4 regions of the Motilimonas thetidivivens genome follow, and region 4 is predicted to be linked to each of the others. Evidence: predicted binding sites of a transcription regulator. Region 4 holds the regulator's gene; each other region holds the start of a gene.

Region 1 (5,356 bases), on a different contig from region 4:
TTGATGATACGCTTAACGTCTAGACCTGCGATACGACCCGCATCTTTGGTTGCTTGACGTTGTGAGTCGTTGAAGTAAGCAGGTACTGTGATTACCGCTTCAGTTACTTTCTCGCCTAGGTAATCTTCTGCTGTTTTCTTCATTTTCTTAAGAACTTCAGCAGAAACTTGTGGCGGAGCCATTTTCTTATCACGCGCAGCAACCCAAGCATCACCGTTGTCAGACTTGATGATTTGGTAAGGCATGATCTTGATATCACGCTGTACTTCTTCATCTTCAAAACGACGACCGATTAGACGCTTGATCGCGAACAGGGTATTTTCTGGGTTAGTTACCGCTTGACGCTTAGCTGGTTGGCCAACTAATGTTTCACCGTCTTCGGCATAAGCAATGATGGACGGAGTGGTACGGTGACCTTCAGCGTTCTCAATAATTTTTGCAGTGTCACCATCTAGGATAGCAACACAAGAGTTTGTTGTACCTAAGTCAATACCAATAATTTTACCCATCAGGCAATCTCCAATTCTTTATCTATGTTAACTGTGGTGGCAGCCAGCGCGCATTTGCTCGTGGTTGCTCCGTCTATGCTTCTTATATGGGGTTGTGAAAAAAGGCTTCAAGGGGAAAAACAAAAAAAATTGAAAATAAATCCGAAAAAAATGCAGGAATAACCGTTTTGACAGGGATTTTTAGCTAACTGACTCGCAAACTAGGGCCGTTAAGCTTGCAAATGAGAAAAGATTGCATTAGCGACTTTAGTTTGGCCTTAATGCAAAAAAGCCAACGGCATTGCCATTGGCTTTTATACCCAAGTTACTTCAAGATGCTTGTTGAGCGAGAATTTGTAGGCTGTTAGGCGCGACGCTGATTTGAGACATAGTTATTCTACGTTGAAAATCAGCAACAAAGCATAACAGCCCACAAAACTCGCCCTTTGGGAGTCGCTCATTATGTTTATTTTTTCGTTAAAAAGCCTCGAAAGGGAATGCCATTCCTTCGTCTTTTTGCCTCAAACTAAACATAATGAGCGCCTCTGAATCCCGCATCTTGAAGTGTCTTGGGTATATATCATCACAGTGGAAAGTGATTACGCTTTTGTATCAACCGAGCCGGCAGCGGCTTTTGATACCATTACCATGGCTGGGCGGATCACGCGGCCATTAAGCTCATAGCCTTTTTGCATCACAGCGATAACCGTATTAGCAGGCACGCCTGGGATCTCTTGCATGCTCATGGCTTGGTGTTTCTCTGGATCAAAAGGGGCATCTTTAGGATCAATAGCCACAACACCAAACTTTTCTACCGAGCTAAGCATGGCTTTAAGGGTTAACTCAACCCCTTCAATCATCGGCTTCAGCTGCTCGTTTTCATGATCAGCATGGCTTAAAGCCAGCTCCATGTTATCAATCACAGGCAAAAGCTCAGCGGCAAATTTGTCAAGGGCATACTTGTGCGCCTTCTCAACATCTTGCGCAGTGCGACGACGAATGTTTTCTACTTCCGCTGCAGCGCGGATAACCGAATCTTTTTGCTCAGCTACTTTTGCTTCTGCAACCGCTAGCTTTTTTTCAAGCTCATCGATTATAGCTTGCTCTGGTGAAAGCACTTCACCTTCTACAGCTTCTTGAGTTGCCGCTTGCGCATCAACTTGCTCTACTTCGCTAGCCTGCACTTCTGCTTGTTGTTCCGGCGACAGTTTATTCTCTTCGCTGCTCATGTTCACTCCATTTAGATGTTAACTAAAATACTTGGAGCTTATTATGGGGATCACTTCACCAGTTTCAACCTTAGTATTAAGAAAACCCTTGCTTGATAGGCCAAGCACTTTCATTATTAACCAACAACTACTTAACTTAACTAGCTTAAGCGACTGAAAAGATAACCTTATGACCGCAAAATTTAACTCGATAGGTTTAATTGGTAAGCCAAACCATTTAGGTGCAAACCAAACGTTAAAAGCGCTGCATAGTTACCTGCGCCAACGCAACTACCGCGTCATTATCGAAACCTTAGTGGCCGCGGAGCTAGACATAGCCGATGTAGAAAGCATGAGTGTGGACGAATTAGGTCATCATGTTGATCTTGCCATCGTTGTCGGTGGCGATGGCAACATGCTGGGTGCTGCCCGCATTTTATCCCAGCATGACGTCGCCGTAATTGGGGTTAATCGAGGCAATTTAGGCTTTCTTACGGATCTTGATCCCGATGCCTTTGAGCAACCCTTAGAAGAAGTATTAGCTGGTAACTATCAAACCGAATACCGCTTTTTACTCGAAGCCGAAGTGATCCGTAAAGGCAAAATTCATCGCCGCCAAACCGCCGTCAACGAAGCCATACTTCACCCTGGCAAAGTGGCGCACATGATAGAGTTCGAAGTGTATGTTAACGGCAGTTACATGCTGCACCAGCGCGCCGATGGCATGATTATATCTACCCCCACCGGTTCCACCGCTTATTCGCTCTCAGGTGGCGGCCCGATTTTAACGCCAAATCTTGATGCCATTACGCTGGTTCCTATGTTTCCCCATACCCTAAGCAGCCGCCCTATCGTGCTCGATGCAAACTCTCATGTCCGCCTCGTGGTTGCTTCGCATAATGAAGCCGAAATGCAGGTGAGTTGTGATGGTCACGTGATCCTCGACGTTGAGCCGGGTGACGAAGTCATCATTCAAAAACACAAGCACAAATTAAAACTGGTTCACCCCTCCAGCTATAGCTACTTCGCCGTATTGCAACAAAAACTAGGCTGGGAAAAGAAAAACTTTTAACAATAATTACGCGATCTCGAACACGAAAAATTTCACACAGTTACTTTACTGTATAAAAAAACAGTTTATACTGCTTTTTTATACAGTGTGTGTACTTCATGGATCGTAACTATGTTAACTCAGCTAACCATTACAAATTTTGCGATTGTTAAATTTTTAGAACTTGAACTAGCCTCAGGCATGACCAGTATCACAGGTGAAACGGGGGCCGGTAAATCCATAGCCATTGATGCCCTAGGCCTGTGTCTGGGAGAAAGAGCCGATGCCAGCATGGTTCGCCCAGGTGCCAAAAAAGCTGAAATCAGTGCCCGCTTCTCATTAGCCAATATACCCGCGGCTCAGCGCTGGTTACGTGATAACGAATTAGACAACGAACATGGCGACTGTATTTTACGCCGCACCATTACCCATGAAGGTCGCTCACGCGGTTATATCAACAGCATTCCAGTGCCGCTTTCTCAATTAAAAAGTCTCGGTCAACAGTTAGTCCATATTCATGGCCAACACGCCCATCAAACCTTGTTACGCCCCGAAGTACAAATGCAACTGTTGGACGGCTATGCAGGCCATAAAGCCCTTTTACGAAAAGTGAAAGACAGCTATCAAGGCTGGCAATTTTTAAATAAAGAACTGCGCCACTTACAACAGCAACAAGCCGAGAACGAAGCTAAAAAACAACTCCTTGAATATCAGGTTCAAGAGTTAGACGAGTTTGCTCTGCAAGCTGGCGAGTTTGAAGAGATTGAACAAGAACACAAAAAGCTGGCTAACTGCGGCTCATTAATGGAGCAATGCCAAGCGGGTATCGACATTCTTTACGAAAATGATGAAGTGAACGCGTTAGGTTTACTGCAAATGGCCGCAAGCCGCGTGGAGAGTGAAGCAGATAACGATCCTGCCCTAGCCGAAATATGCACCCTACTGCAAGAAGCCATCATTCAAGTCGAAGAGGCCAGTAGCCAATTGCGCAACTACAGCGAAAGCTTGGAAATGGATCCCGAGCAATTTAGCTACTTAGATACACGCTTAAGCCAAGCTATGCAGCTCGCACGCAAGCATCAAGTCAATGCCGAAGAGCTACCGCAAAAGCACCTCGAGCTAGCCAAAGAGCTCAGCACGATTTCAAGTTCAGAGGAGCGCATCTGCCAACTTGAAAAAGAGCTATCAGGCATCCGTCAACGCTATCTGGATGATGCATTAAAACTCAGCAAAAGCCGCCAACGCTATGCCGAAGAATTAGGCGACAAAATCAGCCAAAGCATGCATCAGCTAAGCATGCCATCGGGCGTATTTGCCATCGATATCATCACCGATGAAGATGCCGAAATCAGCGCGCTGGGTATTGATAGTATCAGCTTCAATGTTTCGACCAACCCAGGTCAGCCACTACAAAGCATAGGTAAAGTCGCATCCGGTGGCGAACTTTCGCGGATCAGTTTAGCGTTACAGGTCATCACCTCACAAAAAGCCTCAACACCAACCATGATCTTTGATGAAGTCGATGTGGGCATCAGCGGTGCAACCGCTTCCGTAGTTGGCAAATTGCTCAGAAAACTGGGGGAAACCACCCAAGTGTTTTGTGTTACCCACTTACCGCAAGTGGCTGGACACGGACATCAGCAAATGTTTGTGAGTAAAGAAACAGACGGTACGAGCACTGAAACCTCGATGACGGCCCTCAAGCCAGAGCAACGATTGACGGAATTGGCAAGATTATTAGGTGGTAATGAAATCACCGAGAAAACCTTAGCCAATGCCCAAGAATTGCTGATTCAATAAATGAATTGAGGTCAATTTCAGCATAAGATTGCTTTAACTAGCACAAAAACACAAAATTTGTCGCGGCAAGTTTTTACATCCAGCCTCATACTGGGTATGATTTGCCGCTGATATTGACCTTAATGAAATGGATTTATGCGATTAAAGAGCCTTCTCGCTGCAGCTACCTTAGCGCTATCACTTAGCGGCTGTTCAGCTATCTACGATATGATTGTTTTCCAAATCGACGTGCCACAAGGTAATTTCGTTGAGGAATCGCAAGTAGATAAACTCACTCTGGGAATGACCAAAGAGCAAGTGACCTACGTGATGGGTTCACCTATGTTGGTCGACAGCTTTGACAGTGATAAATGGTACTACATTTACTACTTAAAGCCCGGCGGAGAGCCATCGGAGCAGTCACAAATGGAGCTGGTGTTTTATAACGGTAAGCTAGCTCGTATCTCAGGTGACGATGCCATTGCAGAAAAATTCAGTGATAAAGTAGAAAAATACAAAGCTGATTCAAGAAAGAACTCAAGTTCTGATAAATCAACCGCACCGTGTGTTGACAGCAAGGACGATGAATTCTGTAAGCCTATTGATATTACTCAATAATTATCTAAAGCCATTGGTATTGAACTCAATTCCAATGGCTTACTTAAAAAGCGCCATTCAACGCCAAACCAGATACAATATCAGACTAACCTTTACCGATTATTTAGCCTTTGCACGGCCACCCGTAATTTTATCCGCTCGCCCTTCTTCTTTAGCACGCTGTGCACGTAATTTGCGCATCTCTTTCGGATCCGCAATCAAGGGGCGATAAA
Region 2 (5,356 bases), on a different contig from region 4:
TCGGCTTATGCGGCGTCATCACAAACGGGTTTTCATAGGTGTTGCGCTCATTTGCAAGTCTTTCTTCCAACGCAGGCACTTCTGTGCCCGTTTCATCTTGTGCCATTAATTGGCCGGATGAGAGTACCGCTGCCGCGAGCAATAACGATCTCATGATTCTTCCCTGTAAGCTGTTGATAATTGAATAGCCATTAAATCAAGCACATCAAAAAAATACAACTGGTATCAAACTAATAGTTGCAACACTATAAGCAAGCTTCATCCCAATCCGACTCGCCTATCAGCCAAGATAAGCAAGAGCAGCGCTCTTTGACTATAGCGTGATTAATGCTTGCTGGTATTTTACGTGGCTGTTGCAAACAAGATTCTGCGAGGCGTACATACTTATCGGCTTGGTCAAGAATATTGATGGGCGTAGTAGGCTGAGATCCCGCAACTAATTCCTCGTAATTTTGCCACTGGATTAACTGGGAAAGCGCAATTATATCAGCTAATTGAGTCGGTTCCCCCAACTCTTTAATATAGCCCAAGGCCCATAGCAGTACCTTAATGGACTCATAACGCCACAAACAAGCTTGTCGTTTGTTGTCGGATATATTTTTGTTGGCGAGCAACATTTGCTCTTGTAGAGTGAAAGCCTGATTAGGGCCAACTCTCAAGTAAAGCGAGTCAATGACTGCTGGGGGTAAATCCTCTGCATGCGCCGTCACCAACATCAAGCTTTGCAATCGACATACGATCTCTTCAACGCTGCGCATTTCACATCGGCTTACATCCGGCAATGGCGGAATCGCTAAATTTGCCTGGATACCTATTTGCTTTAAGTACTGCTCCGAAGCTACTTTTCTAATTTGATTCGGCGCCAAAGCGCGTGGTTTAGTTGTCATCCAATTTCTGATTAGTCCTAACACTCTTAATCTCCTGATATTACATCGAGTGGTAAATTCCCTTGGTATTTGTGCTTAAACACCAAAAAGAACATAGGGGGTGATAGCGTTGGATGACCCATATAAAAGTGGCTATCACGTCTAATTTTTTATTTTCTTGTTATATTATTTATTCGACCCTAGTTGTAACAAAATGATCTCAATAGACCTATGATCAACCTCATAGAGCAGGATATTGATCGCACATTAAAAACACCCTTTGCTAGTGAGATCAAAATTTCGAACTAATTCCACCTAAGTCAAAAATACTAGCCTACAGCCCATAACCATAAGCTAATGGACTTAAGCCAAACCCAACATAAAGGCAACAACCAAGAGGGAGCCAAACATGACAAATCTAATCAAGATGTTATTGATAGTCGGATTAACCGCAAGCACAAATAGCTTCGCAAACACCACTTGTGACAGCTTGGCGCAATGCCAGCAAACCATCCAACACAATCTTTACCAGCACTGGAAAGCCAGATACAACTACCCTGGTGCGAGTGTTGCGCTGATGGTGAAAAATGACTTACAAGGTGAGGTAGAAGTAACGGTGACTAAGAGTAGCGGCTTTGCCCAGTTTGATCAGTCCGCCGTGGAAGCATTAAGCCAAAGCTTAAAACACCTGACACCACAAAACTTAAGCGAAACTGAGATGGCCAAATTGAAAACGTTTAAGCTCAATCTAAGCGCGGAATAACTGCTATAACTCGATAGCAAAGGGAAACCGATGCGTGTCCCTTAACAATCCTTAACAGGCAAATTCAAGGCACAAAAAAAGGGAGCTCAAATTAAGCTCCCTTTTTCGTGTTAGCAACTGCTAACTTGTCTTATTGGAACTCAAAATAGAGTTCCATCTACACCCGCAAATATTTGAAAATTTCAGAGGAAACAAGTTATTTCCTAAACTGTGTAGCTAGATTAGCAGACTCGAGCAAAATTCGTCCACGGCTTTATGCTGCAATTACGTTAAGTCAACGCAGGATTTCGTTAATTTCGACAAAATACAAAATAAAACATTTAATTTCAAAAACATAAATACACAAACCCAAGACCTAGATAACGCTATCAAGAGGTATTTATTGCAACTCTATAAGCAGATTAAAATCACATTGAATAAACTGATAGCGCTAACATAGTGCATTTCGGTAACCATTCGTGGTGAGTTCTTGTATCATCTGGTTAAATTTACAGTATTTAAGGGTTAGGCCTGTGAATCTTGAAAAATTACCGCTGACAACATTAAAAGGTGTGGGCAGCAAACTAAATGAAAAACTGACTAAGTTAGGCCTGACTAACGTGCAAGATTTGCTATTTCATTTACCGCTACGTTATGAAGATCGCACCCATATTTATGCAATTCAAGACATGTTACCCGGGCTGCACGGCGCGATCTTAGGTGAGATTAAAAGCAGCCAAATCAGTTTTGGCAAACGCCGCACCTTAACCTGCAAAATCAGTGACGGGACAGGCAGCGTTACGTTACGTTTTTTTCATTTCAATGCCGGCCAAAAAAATGCTCTCGCCACAGGTAAGTGGCTGCGCTGCTTCGGTGAGTTTCGCCGTGGTAAATTTGGCTATGAAATCACCCACCCTGAGTACCAAGTATTAGATGCCCCAGATCAAGTTGAGTGTGAGGCCACACTTACCCCCGTTTACCCTACAACCGAAGGGTTGAAGCAAAATACCTTTCGCAACCTAACTCAACAAGCGGTTGAGCTACTTTGCCAACACGGCATCGAAGAAGTGCTGCCTAACGCGTTAAATCATTACGCGTTATCACTACAGCAAGCGTTAATCTACTTGCATCAGCCACCCGTTGATGCCGAGCAAAGTTTGCTCGATATGGGCGCACATCCCGCTCAGCAAAGATTAATTGTTGAAGAGTTATTGGCTCATAACCTGAGTTTGCTGCAATTAAGGCAGAAATCACATCAACACCAAGCCGCTGCGATTAAAGTTGCCGGGCCTTTAGTGCAACAGCTACTCAGTGAACTGCCCTTTAGCCCAACCCAAGCCCAGCAGCGCGTGGTAAACGAAATTAGCACCGACTTAGCCAAAGCCGTGCCCATGATGCGCCTAGTGCAAGGCGATGTAGGCTCAGGAAAAACCTTAGTCGCCGCCCTAGCCGCTTTACAAGTGATTGAATCTGGTTATCAAGTTGCTTTAATGGCACCGACAGAATTGCTCGCCGAGCAGCATTCGCGCGTATTTAGCCAATGGCTTGAGCCGCTAGGTATTCAAGTTGGTTGGCTGGCGGGCAAGGTTAAGGGTAAACAGCGAGAGACTCAATTAGCTAGCTTTGCCAATGGTGAATGCCAAATGATAGTGGGCACTCACGCACTGTTTCAAGATGAAGTTAAATTTTTTAATCTGGCGCTGATGATCGTCGACGAGCAGCACAGGTTTGGCGTCCATCAACGCCTTGCTCTTCGTGAAAAAGGCACTTTTGGTCCCTATGCGCCGCATCAATTGATCATGACCGCGACCCCCATTCCTCGAACCTTGGCCATGACAGCTTATGCCGATTTAGATACTTCGATTATTGACGAATTACCCCCGGGACGAACGCCAGTCTCCACCGTCGCTATTCCCGATACGCGCCGTGAACAAGTGATTGAGCGAGTACGTCAAGCTTGCCATCATGAGCAGCGCCAAGCTTATTGGGTTTGTACCTTAATAGAAGAGTCAGAAGCACTGCAATGCCAAGCCGCTGAAGTGACCGCTGACGATCTACAAATGCGGCTACCTGAATTGCGCATAGGCTTAGTTCATGGCCGAATGAAACCCGCCGAAAAGCAGTATGTGATGGATCACTTTAAAGCCGGAGAGCTGGATTTATTAGTCGCCACAACCGTCATTGAAGTGGGTGTCGATGTGCCTAATGCCAGCCTAATGATCATCGAAAACCCCGAACGACTAGGCTTAGCGCAATTACATCAGTTACGAGGCCGCGTTGGTCGCGGTGCTACGGCCAGTCATTGTGTGTTGCTATATCACAATCCCCTCTCGGTGACGGCCAGCAAACGCTTAGGTGTACTGCGCGAGTCCACCGACGGTTTTTATATTGCGCAAAAAGACTTAGAGATCCGCGGCCCGGGTGAACTCTTGGGTAGTAAGCAAACCGGATTAGCCGATCTGCGCATCGCCAATCTTGGCCGAGATCAAGGCATGATCCCACAAGTGCAGCAACTCGCAAGGCATATTATGGAGCAATACCCCGAATCAGCCCCGGCCATAGTAAAACGCTGGTTGGGACAAAAAGAAATCTATGCGCAGGCCTAAAGCAAGCAAAAATTGTTAGCTAGCCCTCAGCCTAGCGGGGAGATTCACGACAACATCATGTAAACAAAGTATTATTCTACTAATAACGAATTAAACAGGGGAAACAGCAATGAGCCCAACAGGTCGATTAGTAATACGCTTATGCGCAGGCTTGCTGCTGACCGTTTTTGTGATCATCAGTCTGTTTGCATTGCTGTTTGACGCCAATGATTATCGCGACGACATCAAGCATTGGGCCAAGACGCAATGGGGCTATGATCTCGCGGTTGAAAACATTGTATGGAATCTCACCGAGCCCACCCTACTCACCTTTGAGCAGCTAAACTTAAGCTCACCCGACCAAGCTCAGCCCATCGCCATTATCCCTAAAGCTTGGCTAAGACTCAGCACTCAGGGTTGGTTTGCGCGTGAGTTTAGCATTGAGCAAATTATCGTTGAAGATCCCCAATTTCATATCGCGGATGGAGCCTTGTCGGCTGCGGCTCAAGCAAGCCAAACCACGCCATCAACCACAGATCACGATCCCCTTGGCATTAAGTCGCTAAACATAGAAAAAATCGCGATTAATCACCTAACGGCAGACATTGCTTTGAGCAGCATGCCACCCATTAAGGTATCGGATCTCACCTTAAACTTGCACGACCTAAAAATCATCGCAGATCATAAGCTGTTGGCTCAAGACACAGAACTGGATCTCGAACTAGCCATAGTCAATGTGGCGATCCGTGATGTTGATATTCAAGATGTGTTTGTCGCGGCCAGCTTGCAGCAACAACAATTGAGCGTGGCTAAATTAAGTGGCCAGCACCGTAAAGGCAAGTTACGCAGCACCTTAGAGCTGAATATCGTGCCACCGATTTCAATGCAGGTTGATCAGCTCGAATTAACCGGCCTGAACATTGAATATAACCAAGCCTTGCTGGACAACTTTTTACCCATCGAGCCCCATCCTCAAGCACAGCCCGCCGCAGTCACTAGCGCCGAGCAAGCGATATTAGAAAACCTTAAGATCAAGGCCATTTTGCTGGATGATATTAGCTTCACCAGTTATGAAGCCAATTTACCTCTGACCTTTAATAAGCTAGCCATTGATATGAAAAACCTGCCTCTACTGAGCGCTGGTCACTGGTTAGATCTGAGCC
Region 3 (5,356 bases), on a different contig from region 4:
AATATGTTCATCAGCATAAGAAGAGTATTATTAACCAACGCGAGGTGGGTGTTGATACTCGCAGTTTCCACGCTGCCCTCAAGAACACCTTGCGCCAAGCGCCTGATGTTATCTTAATTGGTGAGATCCGCGATAGGGAAACCATGGAGCATGCCTTGGCGTTTGCTGAAACGGGTCATTTGGCAATATCGACCCTGCATGCCAATAACGCTAACCAAGCCCTTGATCGGATCATCAACTTCTTCCCTGAAGAGCGCCGCCCACAGCTACTTAATGACTTAGGTAATAACTTACGTGCCTTTGTATCGCAGCGTTTGGTGCCAACGGTTGACGGTAAGCGCTGCGCGGCGGTGGAAGTCATGTTAGGCAGCCCAACAGTAAGGGATATGGTGCAACGGGGCGATTTTGGTTTACTTAAAGAAGTGATGGAGAAGTCCAAAGAGCTGGGCATGAAAACCTTCGATATGGCGCTGTTTGATTTAACCCTTGAAGGCCGAATCACCGAAGAAGAAGCGATTAAATTCTCTGATTCACCGAATAACCTACGGCTGCGCTTTAAATTGCATCATAAAGGCCAAGGTGAAGAAACGTTAGAGCAAGAGCAAGATGGAACGACGATGAAAACGTCATCGGGATTATCACTCAGTCTGGAGCCAATGGACGATCCGGATGAGCCCGAATAAGTCAGCATAATCGGCCGCGAGCCAACAGAAATGGCGCTTGCTGTTGGTTCGCGGCTTGCGTAATTACCACATTAAATCATCTGGAATTTCATAACCCGCGTAAGGGTCTTCTTCTTCAATTTCGGTTTGGGTGGCAGCGGTTTTTTCATGTAGTAGCACGACCGCGTTGGCATCTATGCTGTCCAGGCGTTGTGCGACTTGGTCTAGTACTACGTAAAAGCGCTCATCTAAGGTGACGACCGCTAATAGACCTTTGACTAAATCCTGTTGGATTTTGGCTGTCACCCACAGGGATTTGATGACTTTGTCATAGGTGAACTTGTATTCAACGTCGCCTTCAATATCTTTAATTGCGTTGCGTAAAATGATTTGTTTGACGCGATCTTGGCGCTCTTTTTCAGCGGCGGCGGCTTTACGGGCTTCATTTAATGCCTCGTCTTTTTGCTTTTGCGCTGCTGCAGCTTGCTCTAATTCAAGTTGCAACTCGGTTTTTTCAACCGTGCCTTTTTTCTTTTTCTGTTTTTGTTTTTTGCGCTTTTCAGATTGTGCACTGCGCGCGGCTTGCTTGGAAACTAACCCTGACTTGAGTAGCTGATCGGCTAATGATGACATAACAATAACATTCCAATTTGAATCATACTGGCCACATTTTACCTAGTTTAGTTAAAAACGCGACCGCAAATCGTAGCTGGGCGGTTTAGCAGCGGATCTGCGGGATATCAGACCAACGGGTTGTATACTGCGGCGATAAAAAGGCTCGTCGCATGGCCCAAGGTTTGCTGATGCCTTCGCCGGCCAGTTGCATTACCTGACCAAAGCGTTGATTGATTTGATCCATACAGCGCATTAACGCGGGGTTGGCCCGTTCAACACAAAACAAATCCAGCTGCTGTTGCTGCTCATCAATTAGCTCTAACAAACCGACCCCGACTCGATAATAAGGCACCTGCGGTTGATACAGTTTATCCAGCTGTGCGCTCAGGGCTTTGGCGATGACCGCGCTGTCATTTGTGCCTTGGGCGAAGGTATGAAATAGCTTAAATGACATAGGGTTAGCATCAAAGGGAGAGGTTGCCGCAAAGGCCATCATATAGCGGCATAAGCTGCCTTGCTGGCGTGCTTTTTTGGCTGCAATCGCGCCGTGTTGCACCAGTGCTTGATTAAGACTGGTGCGATCCGTTACCCGTTCACCAAAACTTCGGGTGGAGAAAATTTGTTGTTTATTCGCCCTGACTTGATCCCAACTTTTAACCGCTTCGCCTTTGAGCTCGCGCACCGTATTCGCCAGCTCTATATTCACTTGTGCCTTGGCTATCTCGGGCTTCATGTTCGCTAGCTCTAAGCCATTATTTATGTGTAATAGCGGTAGTTTTTTGGCTAATCGCCGACCTATCCCCCAGATATTTTCAAGCTCCATTTGCCTTAAAATAGCTTGGCGCTGTTGGTCATTATGAATAACACAAACCCCTTGATAGCCAGCTAGCTTTTTCGCCGCGTGATTGGCCGCTTTGGCTAAGGTTAGAGTATTGGCAATGCCGACGCTCACAGGTAATCGTAGCTGAGTCCAGATACAGCGGCGAATAGCGTGGCCAAGTTGTTCAAAATTGGGCCACAAAGGCGCCATGCCTGTTAAATCAAGAAACACTTCGTCGATGCTGTAAACATGCATATTGCTGCAAAACTGCGCCAAAGTTTGGCTAAAGCGAGCGGATAAGTCGGCATAGAGTTCATAATTGCTGGAGCGCACGGCTACCTGATGCTGCTGACAGCGATCTTTAACCTTAAAATATGGGGCAAAGCGGGGGATATTTAGGGCTTTGGCGCGGCTATTCATGGCGCAAACACAGCCATCGTTATTGGTTAACACTATCACAGGGCGACGTCGCAATGACAAATCAAACACCGCTTCGGCGGCGGCGTAAAAACCGTTAATATCAACTAAGGCAAACATCGCTTAATCCAGCAGTAAGTGGCTAGGCTTGTGCAAACGAACCGAGCGGGTGACGACGCCTTCAATGGAGAATTCATCATGCTCGGTAATGGTTACGGGCACTTCTTCATCATTGCCAGAAAGTAGCATTCGCTTGTTAAGATCAAGGATTTTACAGACAAAATTACCGTTATAGTTGGCCACGATAACATCAAGATGGCTATAGCGGTAAGCGCGATCCACAATCAGAATATCATTGTCCATGATGCCGACATTGCGCATACTGTCGCCGCAAGCGCGGCCAATGAAGGTGGCATTAGGATGTTCAATCAAAAGCTCATCTAAGCTTAATCTTTGTTCGGTATAGGTAGCCGCAGGAGATTCAAACCCCGTGATCCCACAGGCCACTTTGATTGGGATGATACGCATTGATATTAAACCTGTATAAATATACAGTAAATAGTAGCAGTGTTCAGGAATTGAGACAATCTCTGTTTTTGCGCGCGGTATGGGTTGAGAAGAAAACACAATTGGGTCAAACGTTATTTAAGATACATGACACACATATAAAATTATGCCATCATGCTTATTTGGGTTTAATGGATGACACTTTTAAACCCTGCGCTTGCTAAACATCTAACTTGCCAATTTAAATAAACGAAAACAAAGCGTTAAGCAAACAAGCGGGGACTGTGATGGGTAAGCTTTGTGAGCATCTCGGGTTGCCAAGGCTTGCTCAAATCCCACAAAAATAGACCAACAAACTAGCTCAATATGCATGGAGCTTGTTAGAATGGCGTGGCCCATAGTCATTAGTTAATAAGCGACAGTCAGCGATGAAGATTACCCTGGTAAATGTCCCTGGTTACACCAATGCCGGTCCAGAGCACTGGCAAACTTACATAGAAAAGAAATTTCAACATACCTTAAGGGTTCAGCAGCAGGATTGGCTTTCACCTGTGCGTGAAACTTGGATCCAAGGCTTAGAAAACACCTTAGCGCAAGTATCAGGTAAGGTGATATTGGTCGGCCACAGCTGCGGTGCCAATACCATAGTGCAATGGGCGCAGCAGTATCAAAATCCGAATGTAATAGGGGCTTTATTAGTGGCTCCCGCTGATATTGATAGCGATGCCGCCGTCAAAGCCATTCAAGTTCAGCGTCCTCAAGCCAAGCAAAAGCTCTGGTTTCCGTCTATTTTGGCTTACAGTGATAACGATGGCCATGCGCGAGCCGAAGTCAGTGAACATTTTGCGCAGTGTTGGGGTAGTGAGCTTGCCTTTTTTAAAGGGGCAGATCATTTTCATACCGAGGCAGGATTTGGTGATTGGCCAGCCGGTGATGCGCTAATTGAAAAGCTGGCTGGGCAACCCTTAGCGCGAAATCGTTAATCAGTACACGTTAAAGAAGAGCTGAGCAGTTAGCTTAGTCTAGCGTGAAATAATTTGTTGAGTGCTTGGCGTAAACCTTCAATCTGAATCGGCTTAGTTAAGAAATCGTCAAATAGGGCTTTTTCTTCATTACGGCAAAAAACATCGGCTGTTAGCGCGACAATCTTACTCGAGTAATTGTCTTGTTTCAGCTGCTTAGTGGCTTCAAGGCCACTGATGCCCGGCAAATTAATATCCATTAAAATCAAATCATACTGGTGCTGAAGCACTTGGTTTAAACAAGCCTCACCAGTATCAACTGTGTCATGACTGACACCAATATTATCCAGTAATGCTTGCAGTACGATTTGGTTTACCTTGTTGTCTTCAACAATTAACACCCGTAGATCGCAGGGCAATTTACCTTGATATTGAGCAATGGCGGGTTGTTCAGGTGATTCAATCAGCGTCAGCGGTAAGCAAACACGAAAGGTGCTGCCATGGCCTAATTCACTGATTAAACTAATATTGCCGCCCATTAATTCAACTAATCCTTTGGTGATGGATAAGCCAAGACCAGTGCCTTCTTGCTCTGATTTATGTTTACCCACTTGTACATACTTATCAAATAAACAAGCTTGATCGGCCTGACTAATACCCACACCTTGATCTTTGATTTCGATGATTAAGTCACTGTTAATGAGATGATAGTTCACAAAAATGTGGCGATGTTCGGGAGTGAACTTGATAGCATTATTAAGTAGGTTTGAAAAAATCTGCGACAGTTTAGTTGCATCCATCATAGCCATGGTTGGCTCGGGTAAACCATTGCTGGATTCAATTATCACGCCTTTTTGCTGTGCTTTGATATTGAGTAAGGCGGTGTTTTTATCAAGCACTTCAACTAAATTGATTGGCGAGGGCTCAAGCTCCATGTTACCGGATTCAATTTTGCCTAAATCGAGCACCGAATTGATAATGCCTAATAAGCGATCACCGCTAAAGGCGATTTGTTGAATGTAGTCTTTTGCCTGTTGGTCAATATCGCACAAGGATTTATGTTGCAGCAGTAAATCTGACAAGCCAATGATTGCATTTAATGGCGTGCGAATTTCATGGGAGACATTCGAAAGGAATTGGGTTTTAAAGCTGTTTGCTAGCTCGAGTTTTTTATTTTGAATTCGTAGCTCAAGCTGAGAAATAACTTCACGCGCTAAAATAGCCAAAGCATGACGCTGTTGCTTAGTGAGCTTTTTTGGCTGCTCACTGATAACACAAAGCGTACCAATATTATGGCCAGATGGTGTTTTTAGTGGCATACCGGCATAAAAACGGATATCAGGTGCGCTTGTCACCAGTGGATTATCAAAGAA
Region 4 (5,356 bases):
GAGAATCCCTTAAGGACATGCTCAAAAACAAACCCTACTCGCCCGTTTGCTTGTTGCGCTACCTCGGCAGCCACCTCTTGCGGTACGGCACTATCGTGCACAACCACTATGTAGCGTTGTAAGTCAGGTGGCGACTGTGCATAGGAGAAAACAGATAAGCAAGCAGAAAGGGCGAAAGCGTAAAGGATGATCCTAGTTATTGGTCGCATAAGTTGTTCCTCTAAATGCATAGAACAAGCTTATTAAGTATAGGCTACTACTCGGCACTGGCCAAAAAACGAACAAGCCACCCGCATACTTCTGTGCAATCAAAGCGTTTAGCAACGCTGGCAACAAATGAGCCCGGATCAGCAAGCGAATAAGCTTGAATTACCCAAGACACGGCCTGTGACTAAACCGACCACAAGGCCCGCGGTGCGCCCAGTTCATTTCCCACAGCGCCCCATGGTACGCCCCAACCGCTCACGTTAGTGCGTTTGCCCGCGAGGGATGAGAATCCGCTTATCCCTTGATTGATTTGCTGTTGAATTAGACTTTGGCTGGCGTGGTCGCTGCAATAGCGCGAAACTCGCGCGTCATATGGGCCTGATCACTAAAGCCAAATTGTTGGGATACATCGGCTAGGCACACTTCGCGATGGGCGCGTAAATATTCGATGGCCTGCTTTACTCGCCTAATTCGCTGATATTGCTTCGGTGATATTTGCAGCCAGCGCTTAAACAAACGCTCAATTTGGCGCTGACTTAATGGTATGTGCTCATTAAGCTCGGCCTGCGAAGCGTGTAAATCAACTTCTGCTAACGCTTGCGATAACGAATGGGGCAAGATTTGGCTGTGTTGCAGCATTTGCTCTGCCCAATGGGTTATTTCATTAATTCGGTCCTGATGACTTGACTGTTTTTTAACTGCTTGAAATAGGCCGTCGAGATTATCTAATCGCCCCATGCTGCCTGTTAACAGGCTAGGCGCATGAACATGCTGGCCAAATACGCCGTAGCTAATAGCAGGATGAAAACGCAAGCCAGCCAGTTGTGCACCCGGCATCAAGGTGACGCGCTGTGATACCTTGCTAATGGGCAATGCAATCACGCCATGAGGCAGTTTATGGTCGCCAATACTGACCTCTCCCGTCAAATGAAATAACACACCGCTGCCCGCATCCGAATAAAGCGCACGCGAGACTGGCTCTGCTTGCGCTGAGCAAACACTGGCTGACCATATGCCTTGCAGCAGCGGCGCTAGCTGCCCTTTAGGCTGGGACAGCAAAAAATTAAGCGCGGGGCCTGGTGTATTGTTATGGTTTATAGCTACCTACCTCAGGTTTAAAGGTTTTGACGATGCGATTCCAGCTATTAATCGCATTAATGGCAATGGTTAAGTCAACCAAGCCTTGCTCACCTAACACGTCACGGGTCTGGTCGTATGTTTGCTGATCTACAACCTTACCTAGACTTAAATGCTCGGCAAGTGCCAATGCGGTTGTTTCTACTTCACTGTACCATGGCATATCTCGCCACGCATTTAAACCTAAAATACGCTCAACCGTTTCACCTTGCGCCAACGCTTCCTTACTGTGCATATCAATGCAAAAAGCACATTGGTTGAGTTGCGAAACACACAGTTTAACTAACTCCCATACTGTCAGGCTTAGAGTATCAGAGCCACTAAATTGCTCGCGTAAATACCGCTCTTGCGCCATCAAAATGTCCATCGCAGGTGCCGCTAGGCTCATATAATTGGCTCGTGATGTCATGCTTTATCTCCTTCCTTTATGATTCTAAGGCACAATAACAAGCGGCTTGAATCCGGTATTGAATATTTCCGACATGATAAAATTTACCCGCCAAATAAAACCCTACTGACACAGTCTGACACTCGCAGCTCCTATGCTTATCTCGTTGATAACACAAACCTAAAGGAAACAAGATGAACACAGTTATTGAAATGGTCAACTTTAAATTGGCAGCAGGCGTCACCGAGCAAGATTTACTTGCCGCCACCAAACAAAGTCATGCTTTTATAGCTGGCTTGGACGGTTTTCAATACCGCTCCCTTAGTTATAATGAAGCGTCGCAAACATGGACGGATATTGTTTATTGGCAATCGATGGAGACAGCAAAAGCCGCTAGCGACGCCTTTATGGGCTGTGCCGATTGCCAAGCCTTAATTGCCCTGATAGATAAAGAATCAGTGGTGATGCAGCACCAAGAAGTGCATTTTTCATCCTGCGATGCGGCGTAATTAACTCAATCAAGCACGGGCTTGGTCAACCTTGATTTGGCCCGTGATAAGGATAATCAGTGAGTAAATCAGAGCGCTTGTTTGCCCTGTTAACATTGCTACGCAGTAAGCGATATGCCGTCACCGCCGCGCAGCTAGCCCAGGCCATGGAAGTCAGCGAGCGCACCATTTATCGTGATATTCAGTCGTTGATCTTATCCGGCGTACCGATTGCGGGTGAAGCGGGTGTCGGTTATTTGTTACAAGCAGGCTCACACTTACCCCCCTTGATGTTTAACGAGCAAGAAATGGTTGCCCTAGAGTTAGGCATGAGAATGGTCAGGGCTTGGTCCGACCCCGAATTAGCCAGCGCCACCAATACCGCCTCACATAAGATCTTGTCTGTGTTGCCCGATCACTTAAAGCGGCAATTGGAAAGCTTTCCGATTTTAGTGCCGGATTATCACATCCAGTCTAAAACCGCGGCTCATAGCCAGCAATTGCGCCACGCCACCGATGCCATGCAGAAAATCTGCATTGACTACACAGCCGAAGACGGCGCATTAACCTCACGCGTGTTACAGCCGCTTGGGCAAATATTTTGGGGTAAGGTATGGACCTTAATTGCTTGGTGCGAGCTAAGAAACGCCTATCGGCATTTTCGCATTGATAGGATCCAGCACCTATCACTGCTACCGGATCACTTTAGCACCGGGCCAGAAAAGTCACTGCCTCATTACATCGCGCAATATGTGCCGCCAGAGGGTTAAGCTCTCTAGCAAAATACAATTTAATCCTTGGGCATGTATGCGCCATTTATTTCCGGAGCGAGCTCCGGTCTTAAAGCCTCTGCAATCGTAGGTGCACGGTTCTCTGCTCGAACATGGCCCATTCTCAGAGCAAACTCAGTCCTAAAACAAAAAACCGCCAACTTCGGCGGTCTTTCTGAGATTTAGTTAGCGCGACTTGGCAATTACATCCAATCGGCGTTGCGAATAACGCCTACCGCGATGCCTTCAACATCGAAGTGCTCGTTGGCTAAGTCTACTTTAATGGTATTGAATTCTTCATTCTCTGGGTGCAGTAACACTTGGCGGCCATCACGTTGGAAGCGTTTAACGGTTACTTCATCTTCCACTCGGGCCACGATCACTTGGCCATTGTGAACATCTTTGGTTTTATGCACCGCCAGTAAATCGCCGTCCATAATACCGATATCTTTCATGCTCATGCCGCTAACTCGTAGTAAAAAGTCGGCACTAGGGTGAAACAAATTCGGGTCAACCTTGTAATTACACTCGACGTGCTCTTGCGCAAGAATGGGCTCACCAGCGGCCACACGACCAATTAGAGGTAGACCTTCTTCTTCGTTAGCGGCTTCTTCAACTTCAACAAGACGGATACCTCGGGAAGTGCCCGGCATCATTTCAATGGCGCCTTTTTTGGCCAGCGCCTTTAAATGCTCTTCGGCTGAGTTAGCACTTTTAAAGCCAAGTTGTTTGGCGATTTCGGCTCGCGTTGGCGGAAGGCCCGTGGCGGCGATGTTTTCTTTTATCAGTTCAAGAATTTCTGCTTGGCGCGGTGTTAATGGCTTCATGGTTTTTGCCTGTTTTTATATACAGTTAACTGTGAGTATATACAGTGAGCCTAAGCTAAGCAAGGGATTACCTTGATAAAATAAGCAAAATCCAAAGGCTAATCACCAATCAAGTGAGTTACTTAAAACAGTAAAATATCAGCCCAGACATAAACCGTTAAGGTTAAGGCAACAAATACAGCCGCAGACCCTAAATCCTTGGCGCGCCCTGCTAGTTCATGTTTTTCTAAGCCGACTCGGTCAACCACGGCTTCCACGGCCGAGTTCAGCAGCTCAACAATAATCACAATAAGCAGACAGGCGATCATTAAGATCCGTTCAACTTGCTCGACATCAAGCCAGCAAGCCAGTGGAATAAAAATAGCGGCCAGCAACAGCTCTTGACGAAACGCGGCTTCATGGGTGAAAGCATGACGAAAGCCCTGCATGGAATACATGGCCGCCATCACAATCCGCTTTATCCCTGTGTTTTTTTCCATTTTTATGTCCTTTTATTCACAAATTCCCACTATTTTTAGTGTATTTTAGCGCCATTGAATGCAGTAGCTTGAAGCGGTGATATGACAAGCTGACGACAGCATGGTGCAATCTATACCTTAACTACTTGAAAGGCAGGTAGGAGGCATGAGAGAAAATCCCCATAAGTATAGATGAACGATGTGATGGGGTAGGACTGGTGTTCCAGTGAGCAAACCGAGCCAACACAGCTGCAACTTCAATTAGGAAGGATATAATTGATGATAAGCAAAACAAGAGGTTATAGGAAATAATGAATTTTTTGCAAGGTTTTTTCTTAAACCATCTCGTTAGCAGTAAAACCGTGCCAGCGAGCCCCCAAGCGGATCTGCATTTAGACTTGGACAAACCTATTGTTTATGCATTAAAAACTTTATCGTCCAGTGATTTGCTCACACTGCAGCGAGCGTGTCGTGATTTGGGCCTGCCCGACCCACTCACCCCGATGACCATTAATGGCCAAACCATTACCCGCTATGTCTGTTTGAATATGCCCAAACAGCTGTTTTCAAGCACCCCGCGCAAAGCTTACCAAGACCAATTTAAAACCCTGCTTAATTTGCACCAAGGTGACAGTGAGATAGACGTACAACTGGTGCCCGTCACCTTATTTTGGGGTCGCGCGCCCGGTTACGAAGGCCATAAGCCGTGGTTTTCAATTCTGAAAGCCAGCTCACCCAATTGGATTAATAAGGCCTTCACTATTTTGTTTCGCGGCCGCGACAACTTGATCCGTTTTAGCAAGCCGATTTCGCTGCAGCGGTTAAATCGTGATTATGGTGATGATCCTAATCTTGCCACTAAGTTAGAAAAAATTGCCTATACCCATTTTGCACGGCAGAAACTGGCGGCCAAAGGGCCAAAATTGCCCGATCGCAACAAAATGCGCCGCGCTCTATTGGCATCCAATGAAATTCATCAAGCCATAGTTAAAGCCAGCCAAGAACAAGGTATTTCACTGGCGCAGGCAGAACAAAAAGCCACCCACTATCTTAATGAAATCGCGTCAGACTTTTCTTACCC

The links. The regulator LexA, encoded in region 4, represses DNA repair genes until DNA is damaged. The targets are predictions, from matches to a motif close to TACTGTATNNNNATACAGTA.
Region 1: the regulator LexA is predicted to act here: its motif matches at 2,815-2,834, upstream of recN (DNA repair protein RecN).
Region 2: the regulator LexA is predicted to act here: its motif matches at 2,106-2,125, upstream of recG (ATP-dependent DNA helicase RecG).
Region 3: the regulator LexA is predicted to act here: its motif matches at 3,052-3,071, upstream of umuD (translesion error-prone DNA polymerase V autoproteolytic subunit).

Annotation. Positions count from the first base shown of each region.
Region 1 is NZ_JBKFDK010000016.1:85,677-91,032, forward strand. It holds gene dnaK (molecular chaperone DnaK) at 1-509, opposite strand, end outside; gene grpE (nucleotide exchange factor GrpE) at 1,088-1,717, opposite strand; gene nadK (NAD(+) kinase) at 1,887-2,768, shown strand; gene recN (DNA repair protein RecN) at 2,880-4,547, shown strand; gene ACK8OT_RS12950 (outer membrane protein assembly factor BamE) at 4,683-5,144, shown strand; gene ACK8OT_RS12955 (RnfH family protein) at 5,244-5,356, opposite strand, start outside.
Region 2 is NZ_JBKFDK010000008.1:126,737-132,092, reverse strand. It holds gene ACK8OT_RS08490 (phospholipase A) at 1-154, opposite strand, end outside; gene ACK8OT_RS08485 (DUF4272 domain-containing protein) at 246-887, opposite strand; gene ACK8OT_RS08480 (TonB C-terminal domain-containing protein) at 1,276-1,629, shown strand; gene recG (ATP-dependent DNA helicase RecG) at 2,142-4,214, shown strand; gene ACK8OT_RS08470 (YhdP family protein) at 4,324-5,356, shown strand, end outside.
Region 3 is NZ_JBKFDK010000003.1:76,861-82,216, forward strand. It holds gene ACK8OT_RS03550 (PilT/PilU family type 4a pilus ATPase) at 1-683, shown strand, start outside; gene ACK8OT_RS03555 (DUF2058 domain-containing protein) at 747-1,295, opposite strand; gene ACK8OT_RS03560 (Y-family DNA polymerase) at 1,381-2,634, opposite strand; gene umuD (translesion error-prone DNA polymerase V autoproteolytic subunit) at 2,638-3,042, opposite strand; gene ACK8OT_RS03570 (RBBP9/YdeN family alpha/beta hydrolase) at 3,450-4,004, shown strand; gene ACK8OT_RS03575 (GAF domain-containing hybrid sensor histidine kinase/response regulator) at 4,034-5,356, opposite strand, start outside.
Region 4 is NZ_JBKFDK010000029.1:8,652-14,007, forward strand. It holds gene ACK8OT_RS17375 (S8 family serine peptidase) at 1-209, opposite strand, end outside; gene ACK8OT_RS17380 (AraC family transcriptional regulator) at 529-1,266, opposite strand; gene ACK8OT_RS17385 (carboxymuconolactone decarboxylase family protein) at 1,295-1,753, opposite strand; gene ACK8OT_RS17390 (hypothetical protein) at 1,927-2,241, shown strand; gene ACK8OT_RS17395 (helix-turn-helix transcriptional regulator) at 2,301-2,990, shown strand; gene lexA (transcriptional repressor LexA) at 3,194-3,817, opposite strand; gene ACK8OT_RS17405 (diacylglycerol kinase) at 3,940-4,296, opposite strand; gene plsB (glycerol-3-phosphate 1-O-acyltransferase PlsB) at 4,587-5,356, shown strand, end outside.